DNA from 4 places in the Cedecea davisae genome. Region 2 is predicted to be linked to each of the others. Evidence: predicted binding sites of a transcription regulator. Region 2 holds the regulator's gene; each other region holds the start of a gene.
The links. The regulator CRP, encoded in region 2, controls carbon source genes, mostly activating them, when cyclic AMP is high. The targets are predictions, from matches to a motif close to ATGTGANNNNNNTCACAT.

Region 1: a site for CRP is predicted at 1,880-1,897, ahead of bhsA (multiple stress resistance protein BhsA). Genes of this name have one in related genera too.
Region 3: a site for CRP is predicted at 1,755-1,772, ahead of ACG1VR_RS06565 (YfcZ/YiiS family protein). Genes of this name have one in related genera too.
Region 4: a site for CRP is predicted at 1,260-1,277, ahead of drpB (cell division protein DrpB). Genes of this name have one in related genera too.

Annotation. Positions count from the first base shown of each region.
Region 1 covers NZ_CP172054.1:3,012,329-3,015,412, forward strand. Annotated here, with positions in the region: gene mfd (transcription-repair coupling factor) at 1-316, shown strand, start outside; gene ACG1VR_RS14430 (L,D-transpeptidase family protein) at 468-1,442, shown strand; gene bhsA (multiple stress resistance protein BhsA) at 1,549-1,806, opposite strand; gene ACG1VR_RS14440 (TetR/AcrR family transcriptional regulator) at 2,055-2,690, shown strand; gene ACG1VR_RS14445 (siderophore-interacting protein) at 2,724-3,084, opposite strand, start outside.
Region 2 covers NZ_CP172054.1:228,297-231,380, forward strand. Annotated here, with positions in the region: gene ACG1VR_RS01430 (YccS/YhfK family putative transporter) at 1-1,602, opposite strand, end outside; gene crp (cAMP-activated global transcriptional regulator CRP) at 1,665-2,297, opposite strand; gene ACG1VR_RS01440 (OsmC family protein) at 2,612-3,016, shown strand; gene ACG1VR_RS01445 (phosphoribulokinase) at 3,055-3,084, opposite strand, start outside.
Region 3 covers NZ_CP172054.1:1,273,897-1,276,980, reverse strand. Annotated here, with positions in the region: gene fadI (acetyl-CoA C-acyltransferase FadI) at 1-1,184, opposite strand, end outside; gene ACG1VR_RS06565 (YfcZ/YiiS family protein) at 1,361-1,645, opposite strand; gene fadL (long-chain fatty acid transporter FadL) at 2,022-3,084, shown strand, end outside.
Region 4 covers NZ_CP172054.1:1,737,981-1,741,064, forward strand. Annotated here, with positions in the region: gene mgtA (magnesium-translocating P-type ATPase) at 1-146, opposite strand, end outside; gene drpB (cell division protein DrpB) at 1,344-1,616, shown strand; gene ACG1VR_RS08585 (hypothetical protein) at 2,111-2,260, opposite strand; gene ACG1VR_RS08590 (PTS fructose transporter subunit IIB) at 2,343-2,657, shown strand; gene ACG1VR_RS08595 (PTS fructose transporter subunit IIC) at 2,650-3,084, shown strand, end outside.

The DNA of each region.
Region 1 (3,084 bases), 2.2 Mb from region 2:
TGAGCTTATCGACCGCTTCGGCCTGCTGCCGGACGCGGCCCGCAATCTGCTGGACATCGCCGCCCTGCGCCAGCAGGCGCAGAAGCTCGGCGTGCGTAAGATTGAAGGTAACGAGAAAGGCGGCGTGATTGAATTTGCCGAGAAAAACCATGTTGATCCGGTCTGGCTGATTGGCCTGCTGCAAAAGCAGCCGCAGCATTTCCGCCTCGACGGACCGACCCGCCTGAAGTTTATTCAGGAACTTGCCGACCGCAAAACGCGGATGGAATGGGTGCGTAACTTCATGAACAGCCTGGCGGAAAACGCCGCCACATAACCCTCTGCGCCTTACCGCCCGGTAAGGCGCAACTTTCTGTGACATTTACACATTCTTTGCAATCTCCCAGGACTTCCCGACATTCCGCTAGCCGATAATTGGCGTCTATCTGTCTAATAAAATTAGCCATTTTAAACGCAGGGTTTAAGCTATGTTTGCAACGCGTACTTTGTTATTCCGCCGCTGGTTTGCCGCCGTGGCCCTGATGGGCGCGGCGATTATTGCGCTACCCGCCAGCGCTAACGATTACCCGCTTCCGGCCGCCAATAGTCGCCTGATTGGCAAAAACCTGTTCCACCAGGTTGAGAACGACGGCGGTTCGCTGGAGGCGATTGCCAAGAAGTACAACGTCGGTTTCCTGGCTTTATTGCAGGCCAACCCGGGCGTCGATCCTTACGTTCCGCGTGCCGGTAGCGTGCTGACCATCCCACGCCAGATGCTGCTGCCGGACGTGCCGCGCGAAGGCATTGTTATCAACCTCGCCGAGCTGCGCCTCTATTACTTCCCTGCCGGGCAAAATAGCGTCACCGTTTACCCGATTGGCATCGGCCAGCTGGGTGGCGATACGTTGACTCCAACAATGGTGACAAAGATCTCCGATAAACGCGCCAACCCAACCTGGACGCCAACGGCAAATATTCGCGCCCGCTATCTGGCTCAGGGCGTGAAGTTGCCTGCCGTGGTTCCTGCGGGGCCGGATAACCCGATGGGCCACCATGCGATCCGCCTCGCGGCGTTCGGCGGTGTTTACCTGCTGCACGGCACCAACGCCGACTTCGGCATCGGGATGCGCGTAAGCTCGGGCTGTATTCGCCTGCGCGACGGTGACATTAAAGCCCTATTTAACAAGGTTCCGGTCGGCACCCAGGTGCGCATCATCAATACGCCAATTAAAACCTCCATCGAGCCGGATGGTTCCCGCCTGGTTGAAGTTCACCAGCCGCTGTCCAAAGCCATTGATGACGATCCAAAAGTGCTGCCGATTGTGCTCAACGAGCCGATGAAGCAGTTCCGTGACGCGCCGCAGACCGACGCTCAGGTCATGGCGCAGGCAATGGAGCACCGCTCCGGGATGCCGGTTAACGTCAATGCTCATACGGCTGACCAGCCAGCAAACGAAATCTAGATTCAGATTTTATGCGTAAAAAAAAGGCCCTGTCGAAAGACAGGGCCTTTTGCTTGCAGTGGCATATAACGAATAAGGTCAAACGTATTGAGGGTTAACGTCCGGCTTATTTATAGATGACTGCTGTACCGTGCAGGGTGTTCGGACCGTTAACGGAGGTAATACGGAACGATTTAGCGCCCATTGCATCGGCCTTGGCGGCCAGCTGTTCTTCCAGGGAAGAGAGATTACTGCCCGCGTCCGCGCTGATGGTGCCGACTTTCTGCTGACCGGCCGGAGTGGCGGAGACTTCAACAGCCGCAAAGCTTGCGAATGAGAGTGAGCTAAGTACGGCGGCAGCGAACAGAGTAGTTAAAGTTTTCATCGTAAATGTCCTAAGCAGGTGATTATTTAGGTCGCCAACCCGAATTAGTTAACGATCGATAGAAAAATGATAAACGTGATCTGCGTCACACGTCAACACATTTTAATAACGAACGTTAAGTAATTAAAAAAAGCGCTATTTTTCATTGTGATAAGAAATAATTATTTTTCATAACAAGCCTCTGGCTACTGTCGTCGATTATTTTTATAATAAGTGTTCACTAATTAGACAGAGGTTAAACGGCAGATATGGCAACCGAGACATTAAGTTGCAGCAAAAAAAGCCGTGGCCGTCCAAAAGTGTTTGACAGGGAAGCGGCACTCGACAAGGCCATGACACTCTTCTGGCAGCATGGCTATGAAGCAACATCCATGGCGCATCTGGTAGAAGCCACCGGGGCAAAAGCGCCCACGCTGTATGCGGAGTTCACCAACAAAGAAGGGCTATTCCGCGCGGTGCTGGACCGCTACATCGCACGGTTTGCGGCAAAGCATGAAGCCTGCCTGCTGTGCGAAGAGCAGACGATGGAAACCGCGCTGGAGAACTATCTCTCTGCGGTGGCAAAATGTTTTACCGACAAAAGTACGCCCGCGGGCTGCTTTATTATCTGCACCTCGTCGGTGCTGGCGGCTTCTTCGGAAGATATTGCCGCCACGATAAAGGCCCGGCACGCCGTGCAGGAGCAGACGCTGATCCGCTTCCTTGAGCAGCATCAGCAGAAAGGGGAAATACCGGCAGAGCGCGATGTGCGCTGCCTGGCAAAATATCTGTGCTGTATTATTCAGGGAATGTCGGTCAGCGCGCGGGAAAACGCCAGCTACGAAGAGTTAATGCAGATAGTCAAAACGACGGTACGTTTGCTGCCGGAGCTGAAGAAGATCTGACTCGCAGGGCGGCCATGATGGCCGCCCTTTTTGTTAGCGCACGCGCCCTTTCGCCCAATAGGCCATAAAGTTAATCGCCTCGTGCTCCACGCCCCGCTCGCCTATCAAATGGCGACGCAGCAGCTTAACCACGGTGGACTCGGCCGCCACCCAGCCGTAAAACTCATTACTGCCGGTAGTCGCTTTGTCCCACAGCAGCTCATCCTCGGCCTCTTCCCGCACATCTTCATGATGGCTGCTTTCCGGCACGCGGGCATGGGTTTTCACCGCCTGAATCAGGCATTCTCCGTGCGTTGCCGCCGCAGGTTTACGCGGTAGCCAGTTAATCTCGGCGAAGCTAAAGGCGCTCAGGTCAACGCAATCGCCCTGCTCCGGTACTTCAAAAAATGCCTGC
Region 2 (3,084 bases):
ACTCAGGATCAGGCGAATTGCGTCCTGGTCGGTTTCCAGCGCGTCGTGGGCGTTCTGGCGCAGCAGGCCGGTTTGCCACTGCGGCCAGAGCCAGACCATGCCGCCGAAGGCTATCAGGCAGCCGAGCAGGGTGTCTATCAGCCTTGGAATGATGTAGCTCTCGGCGCTCAGCGTAATCAGCTGGAGGGTGTATACCGCCGTGACGGTGAAGCCGATGGTCGCCCAGCCGTAGCTTTTGCGGATAAACAGGTAACTTACCAGGGTAATCGCCAGCATTGCCAGCAGCGTGTAGCTGTCCGGGACGTGGAAGTGCAGGGTTATCCCGGCGATACACAGGCCCGCCATGGTGCCTGCCGCCCTGTGGACGATGCGTACCCGCGTTGCGCCGTAGCCGTTTTGGGTGACGAACATGACCGTCATCAGGATCCAGTAGGGCTTTGGCAGATGTAAAAACGAGCCGAGCAGGCTGGCGATAGTCAGCATTACGCCGAGGCGGGCGGAGCTGCGCAGCGCGGAGGATTTGAACGAGAGGTAATTCCTGAGCGCCGGGAAGAACGGCAGGCGGCGCTCCCTGTCCTCCATCAAATCCCGGACGTAGAGCGGGCGCTGGGTTTTCAGCACCCGGGCAATGCGGCTGAAGTGATAGTGGCAAAACTGCCCGACCGGGTTATCAGGGTTCTGGCGCGCAATCTTTTCCAGGGCGTCTATCTGTTTTTCCATGGTGAAGCGCGTGGGATAGCGGTGATAAAGGATGTCATCCGCCAGTACCCGCAGGCGGGCGGCAATAGTTTGTGCATTCCAGCGGATAACGGCCTCGGCGTGGCTTTGCTCCACCAGCTTTTGAACCTCTTCCGGCTGATGCAGGCTAACCGAAATATGCTCCTGTAAATCGAGCGCGACCTGAAAGGCACGCAGCAGCCGCTTATAGCCGTTCTGCTGATTGGCCGACAGCATGTGGAGCTGCTGGTAACAGGTGGTTATCAGATCCACGGCTTTTTGCTGGCGAACCAGCAAAGGCGGCAGCGCCTTTTCCGGATCGGTGTGCTGGGTCAGCATGCTGTATTTCGCCTCGCAGTAATCCGCCAACTGCCGGTAGAGCAGGCTCAGCGACTCCCGCAGCGGCTGCTCGCGCCACATCCTGAACCAGAACCAGTTGAATGCGCCGTACCAGATGGTGCCGGAGATATACAGCAACATCGGCTTCCAGATGGGCATATTCCCGGCCATGCTAAGCGTGAAAATGGCGGCAATCAGCGAGGCGGGCAGCAGGCGGGCGTGCAGCGAACTTATCTCCGCCGTTACGCCCAGCAGCAGGGCCATGACGATGAGTATCGCCGGCAGCGGTACGCTGGTGTAGAGCAGCAGAAGCTGCATTATCAGGCTGCTGACGGCAAACAGACTACCGCCGATAATCAGGCGTTTAAAGAAGCGTTTGTGGGGTGTGTCCAGCCCGGCGATGTTGCAGCAGGCGGGAACTAATGAGAACAGCAGGCCGTTTTGCAGGCTGCCGAGTACCAGACCGACGGCGACGGGAAGGCACAGCACCAGCGTTTGCCGCAGGGCGTAGTTAACCTCGGGATGGTAAATTAATCTTTTCCACATAGCCTGAATTGTAGAGACAAAAAAGGCGTGTTACCGAAGCGACACGCCTTTTTTTGCACTGATTAACGAGTGCCGTAGACGACAATCGTTTTCCCGTGTGCGGAGATGAGGTTTTGATCTTCCAGCATTTTCAGAATACGGCCAACGGTTTCGCGGGAGCAGCCCACGATCTGGCCAATTTCCTGACGGGTGATTTTGATCTGCATACCGTCCGGGTGGGTCATCGCGTCCGGCTGTTTAGCCAGGTTGAGCAGCGTCTGTGCGATACGGCCGGTTACGTCGAGGAAGGCGAGGTTGCCGACTTTCTCGGAAGTTACCTGCAGACGGCGAGCCATCTGGGATGAGAGACGCATCAGGATATCCGGGTTAACCTGAATCAGCTGACGGAATTTTTTATAAGAAATTTCAGCTACTTCGCAGGCCGATTTGGCTCGAACCCAGGCGCTACGCTCCTGACCTTCTTCGAACAGCCCTAATTCACCAATGAAATCACCCTGATTCAGATAAGAAAGGATCATCTCCTTGCCTTCTTCATCTTTAATCAGAACAGCTACGGAGCCCTTGACGATGTAGTACAGCGTCTCCGCCTTTTCACCCTGGTGAATCAGCGTGCTCTTCGACGGATACTTATGAATGTGGCAATGAGACAAGAACCATTCGAGAGTCGGGTCTGTTTGCGGTTTGCCAAGCACCATGCGCGGTTATCCTCTGTTGTAAACTGGCTACCAAAGACAAGACTCGGAACCTCTTGTCTGGCGTTGCAATCGTGAAATTTTCCCAAGCCCTGGGAGCTGGCGAGCAGGTCAATCCTGCGGCCTGTAATTAGTCGTTTCCTCTGCTTACGTGCATCAACGTCTCTGTCCCGCAGCAGCATCCGGATTGTTTTAGCATAGCTTTTGGTAAGTGTCTTGTATTGTCTCGTTTCAGCATGACCTGGATCGCCTTACGTTGCCAGTTTTGGCCCAGGCGCGTAATCTGAAAGAAATTTTTCTCAACTGGGAGTACGCAAATGCAGGCACGAGTTAAATGGGTGGAAGGCATGACCTTCCTCGGTGAATCCGCTTCCGGCCACCAGGTTTTGATGGACGGTAACTCCGGAGATAAAGCACCAAGCCCGATGGAAATGCTGCTGATGGCCGCCGGGGGCTGTAGCTCGATTGACGTGGTTTCTATTTTGCAAAAAGGCCGCCACGCGGTGACCGACTGCGAAGTGAAGCTGACGTCCGAGCGCCGTGAAGAAGCGCCGCGCCTGTTCACGCATATCAACCTGCACTTTGTGGTTACCGGCAAAGACCTGAAAGACAGCGCGGTCGCTCGTGCCGTCGAGCTGACGGCAGAGAAATACTGCTCGGTCACGCTGATGCTGGAGAAAGCGGCAGAGATAAGCCACAGCTATGAAGTGATCGAAGGGTAATATTCGGGATGGGCGGTGTCGGCACCGCCCATGTCGGATTAAGCTATCTTCCTGCCCTGCGCCAATTT
Region 3 (3,084 bases), 1.0 Mb from region 2:
GCAAACGGATGACCATAGGCAATAGACCCGCCCAGCACGTTGAATTTGGCATCGTCCACCTCGCCCGTGGCGTGGGCGCGCCCAAGCACGTTGCGGGCAAAGTTTTCGCTGGAAAGCATTTTCAAATTAGCCAGCGTCTGAGCGGCAAAGGCTTCATGCATATCAAACAAGGTGAGATCGTTTAGCGTGATCCCGGCGCGCTCCAGCGCCAGCGGCGTAGCCCACGCAGGGCCAAGCAGCATGTCCTGCCAGACATCAATAGCGGTAAAAGCGTAGCTGCGCAGGTAGCCCAGCGGTTTAAGGCCGAGCTCTTTTGCGCGGGATTCAGTCATCAGGATGACTGCCGCCGCACCGTCGGTAAGCGGTGTACTGTTTGCTGCGGTTACCGTGCCGTGCTTGCGGTCAAAGGCCGGGCGCAACTTCGCATAATCGGCGAGGCTCGAGCCTTTACGCACATTATTATCTTCGGCAAACGGCTGACGATAAGGCGGAATAAACGCGGTCATCACCTCTTCGGAGAGCTTACCTTCCTGCCAGGCCTGAGCGGCACGTTCGTGGGAACGGTGAGCCAGCGCGTCCTGTTGTTCGCGGGTAATGCCGTGGGTTTTCGCCATCTGCTCGGCGGTATCGCCCATTCGCAGGCCGGTTGAATACTCGGCAACAGCCGGAGGAACCGGGAGCAGGTCACGCGGGCGTAATTTGGAAAATAGTTTCAGGCGCTGGCCGAGGGTACGCGCTTTATTGGCATCCACTAAAGTACGGCCCAGCTTTTTACTCACCCCGATAGGCAGCACGGATGAGGAGTCTGCGCCTCCGGCAATCCCGGCGCGAATGGTTCCGGCCATCAGGCTTTCAGCCACGTTTGCCACTGCCTGGAAGCTGGTCGCGCAGGCGCGGCTAACGCTGTAGGCGTCGGTATGCACGCTCATCCCCGTTCCGAGGACGATTTCACGGGCAATGTTCGGGGCTTCGGGCATCTGAACAACCTGGCCAAATACCAGTTGCTCAATGACTTCCGGCGGGATTTCGCTGCGGGCCATCAACTCGCTGACCACCATATTGCCGAGATCGACGGCGGGTATGCCGTGAAAAGCCGTGGCCTGGCGGGCAAACGGCGTACGTAAACCGCTAACAATGGCAATACGATCGCCCTGGCGGGTAATCAACGGCAGTGCCTGACTCATAACGCTCCCCTGCTAAAAAAAGTGAATACAGACAAAAAAGTGGTCTGACCTGATCACAGTCTTAACTAAAAATTCACATCCAGCCAACTGGCTGGCTAAAAAATTGGGAGAGGCGACACGAATTATTACACAACGTAAGAGAACGCCCTCGAAAATCGAGGGCGCAGAAGGAAGGATTAACGCAGGCCGAGCTGGAAGATCATAGTTTCAGCCTGGCAGCTGAACACGAAGTCGATATCCAGCTGCACGCCGTCCGCCACTTCGATATAACGCGGGGTGATCTGGCAAGGTTCCGATTCCACTTCGCGGGCTTTGGCGGTTAACGCCGCCAGCACTTCGTCAGCCTGCTTTTTGTCAGCGAATACGCGGCTGTAGGTAGCGATGCAATCGGTGTTGTCGATAATGGAACCGACATCAATGCAGCAGCAAACTGGGGTTTCATCGGCGGTATTTTTACTCATCACGCTTTCCTCTGTAGTGCAGCTTAAAATGGAGAATAGTTAAAATAATTGTCGTTATTTTACGCCCGCGGTTGTCTCTGCTCCAGTTGATAATTCTCACAAAGTCTACAAGTGACGGAAATCACACTTAAAAATGATCTAAAACAAATTACATCCCCCATCAGGGGGGAAGTTCCCCGCGGTTTTGCCAACCAGATCTCGTTTTTAAGATCAAACTTGAAAAACTTTAGAAACAAACTTGCAACATCCTCTCTGGTCAGACCTATACTCTCGCCACTGGTCTGATTTCTCTGTACCCGATCAGTCCCTACTATTCGCGCTCCTGTTACGGTACGTAACAATGTTTGCATAAAAATAAATCAATGAGGTTTTGGTCATGAGCCAGAAAAACCTGTTTACAAAGTCAGCCCTCGCGGTTGCAGTGGCAATAGTCTCTTCCCAGGCTTACGCAGCCGGCTTTCAATTAAACGAGTTCTCTTCCTCTGGCCTTGGCCGAGCGTATTCGGGGGAAGGTGCAGTGGCGGATAATGCGGGTTCAGCAAGCCGCAACCCTGCAACAATTATGATGTTTGACCGCCCGTCTTTCTCCGCTGGCGCCATCTTCGTTGACCCGGACGTGAATATCTCCGGCACTTCACCATCCGGTAAAAGCACTGATGCAAAAAACATCGCGCCGACCGCATGGGTACCGAACCTGCACTTTGTTGCACCGATTAACGACCAGTTCGGCTGGGGTGCTTCCGTCACCTCTAACTACGGCCTGGCAACAGAATACAACGACAACTACGCGGCTGGTTCAATGGGCGGTACTACCGACCTGACCACCCTCAACCTGAACCTGAGCGGCGCTTACCGCCTGAACAGTAACTGGAGCTTCGGCCTCGGTTTCGACGCGGTATACGCTAAAGCGAAGATTGAGCGTTACGCAGGTGACTTGCCTCAACTTCTGGCAAGCAAGCTTCCTGCTCAATATAAAGGACTGGTCGGCTCTATTCCGGCAGATACTCAGATTGCTCATCTGAAGGGCGATGAATGGGGCTTCGGCTGGAACGCCGGTATCCTTTATGAAATTGATAAAGACAACCGCTACGGCTTCACCTATCGCTCAGAAGTGAAAGTGGACTTCGACGGCGACTATAAGAGCAGCCTGCCGCCTTCAAGCGCGCTGCCACCTCTGGTTGCTGGCGCCCTTGCTGCCAACCATATCCCTGCGGGCACCGGCGGAGCAACCGTACCGGGTTCTTTGAGCCTGCACCTGCCGGAAATGTGGGAGCTGTCTGGTTACAATAAAGTGGCGCCGAAATGGGCCGTTCACTACAGCCTGACCTACACCAGTTGGAGCCAGTTCCAGCAGTTGAAAGCAACCGGCAGCAACGGTCAGACGCTGTTCTTGAAAGACGAAGGTTTCAAAGATGCTTACCGCATCGCGCTGGGCACCA
Region 4 (3,084 bases), 1.5 Mb from region 2:
AGACGAGCGCTGGCGTGGGCTTCCTGTAATCCTTCTCTGGTGGTGTTGAGGTTAACCAATGTTTCAGCGATGCCGTTTTTGGCTTCCTGGGCCGCACGCATAGAGAGCGTGCTTTTTTTATTACGGTTCTTGGTTTGTACGGTCATGGTGGTGCTCCTGTCGCCGGGCAGCAGCCGACCATTTTGCGGTTAGCGCCTTATTAAGGGCGGCCGAAAATAGTCTGCGGTAGCACAAACGATCGGTTTCAAATTAATTTCGGACACGGCTTCCCGCTATTTATTATTTGAAATAAATTGAACGGAAAATTATTTATTTTTATTTGGGCATTACTAATCCGCCTGATGTTTATGTGAAAACATCAGTGAATATTCAGGCACCAATAATGGCTTAACTCAGCGTAACGTGCAGGCGCAGGCGGCTCGGTAGAGCGCGCACGGCATCACAACGCAACGGCTGAATCAGGCGGCGGAGGGTCGACTTTGTGGGTCTTCGCTATCGGAGAAGCTGCAACGGCGCTCCAGCTGGCCGGTCACAGGACTGACGCGCCAGTTAGTGATGCGTTGCTTCAACTCACTGATTTTCGAAGAGAAAATTGAGTTTGGCTGTTTTTTGCGTGCGGACAAAACCCGATCGCGGGGCGGCCGGACACGCAAAGTTGATGTCACTGTTTTGACACCAGGAAAAAGGGTAGATTTGAAGTTCATAACACACCTCGGGACCGTGAAAACCCTGGTCGAGGTGGGACAACACAAGAGCATCAGGCTCCGGCGAGACACACCAAAACGAAGAAGTGATCACAATCGATTTCATGTTTACTTTCCCGAACAGCCTTTAAGGCAATATTCGGGCAGCTACTAAATTCAGTATCCATTAGTCTCTTATGTCAGGTTAGGAAAGGCCGCAACTTCGGCCCGTGAAATCTACCCATGCCTAATAGTATTGTCAACCCGTCAGGGAAGATTAAATTTATTCGTTTATATTTCAGTTAGGAAATATTGAGGGTTAAGGAATTAAATATTAGGGATTTGAGAATATGTCTGGCTTACCCGGACATGTGGCCGAAAGGAGAGAGGACGATCGGTCGTGCTGTTTTTGCCTTCCTCCCGGAAAAACGAACAAGGATGAGGAGGCAACCGCAAAAGCAGCATTAAGAATTTTCCTTAAGCTAAATCAATTCCGGGCTGCAATGCTGATTTTTGGCCCACAAGCCTTGATTTGAAACAAAATTTAACGCTTATGGCGGTTGATATACGCCGTTAGTGTGATAAAAATCACATTCAGGCGGCAGGGGAACTGCTGCCGGCAACCCGTCTTGTTTAGTTGATTAAGTTAGGTCGAACGTTATGGATGCGAAACCAACTCGCAGTCCCGGCGGTAAAATCGCGCTGTGGCTGTTTTATGCTTTTTGTTTGTACATTGTCTGGGCGATGATTCGCTACTTTTGGGTGGTCAGCAACGTAACCGGCGGCGATCTCGGGACTTTCGGCGGAAAACTGCTTGGCGCGTTAATGGGGCTGCTGGTGCTTGGCTCCGTGGCGGCTGTGCTGGGATGGCTTGCGTGGTACACCCGGCCGCGGGCTTATCCGGCCCGCATCAGGGATAACCGCCTGCGCTGAATTCGAAAACTTGCGCTCTGAATGGCATTCTTATGCATGTGATTCAGAGCGCAAACCCTCCCTCTGGTTTACCTCTTCCGGTCTTTGATTTAATTCCCCGCGCGCACGCTCTTTTTATTAATTAACATTTGTTAAGCTCGTTATAAATAATCCCTTGTAAAAAACAGGCATATAACTCTGTGTTTATATCTGTGCGTAAAGTCACGTTTGTTATTTTTCGAACTGTCTACACTGCACTCATATTTTCAGGAGAAGCCATGCACGCTTATATTGTTCGGACCTTTATAGTTTGCCGCCTGATGTTGCTGTCCGCCAGCAACAAGGTGCGCATCTGTCTGAATAATAGCTGCTGGTTCAACGTGGTTAACGAGCTGGAAAAAGATACCTCAGTTTATTCCGAATGTATCGATAACGAGTTCGCCGCAAATTGGTCACGGCTGTGGTGCAGCGCCGGGAAATTGTATAACGAGTTATGCCATGGTCATGCTCAGTTATTAAAAACGCAGCGCGCTGTCAGTCGGCCATGCCGCCTGGCTATCCGTAAGCGCTACGAGCTTGCCTTCCTGTTCCGTATTTCCAGTCTGCATCAGCTGATGATGTGCCTCCACGCCAGCGGCGACTCGGGAGATACAGCTATGCAGCAAGTCGTTCTCCCCCGAAGCACAATGCGCTTTTCAGCCATTGTGCTTTTTTTATTGCTTAAATTCAGCCCGATAAGGAGTTGTTATGTATATCGTTTGTGTTGCAGCCTGTCCGACGGGCGTCGCCCATACCTACATGGCTGCGGAAGCGCTTGAAATGACCGGCAAACAGCGCGGCCATGAAATTAAAGTTGAAACCCAGGGCAGCATGGGCGTTGAAAATGAAATCAGCGCCGAAGATCTCGCCAGAGCCGATGCGGCGATAATCGCCGCGGACGTGGCGATTACCGGCCGGGAACGTTTTGACGGCATGATGAAGCTGGAGTGCAGCGTAGCGGACCCTATCAAGTTCGGCGACGCCGTTTTTGAGGCGATAGAGGCGGAGTGTGCAAATGGCTAAATTCAGGGCAGAGGGGAAATCCCAAACCGGAACCGAGATTAAGAATGCCATTATGACCGGGGTGTCATGGATGCTGCCGTTTGTTATCGCCGGGGCGGTGATTATGGGCATCGCGCGCATTGGGGCATCCCTGTACGGCATCGACAATATCTGGGACGCCAGCCATGCCCAGGCGGCCAGCATTGCGGTGCAAACGCTGCATAAATTCGACGGTTTTGGCGGCCTCGCGCTTTCCCTGATGCTGCCGGTTGTGGCCGGGTATATCAGCTTTGCCATTGCCAACAAACCCGGTCTGGCTCCGGGGATGATTGGCGGCCTGCTTGCCAGCAGCCTCGGCACCGGGTTCCTCGGCGCACTGGCTGCGGGGTTTGTGGCGGGCTACATCGTGCGTGGGCTGGCGACTTATATCAAACTGCCGAAGGTGCTG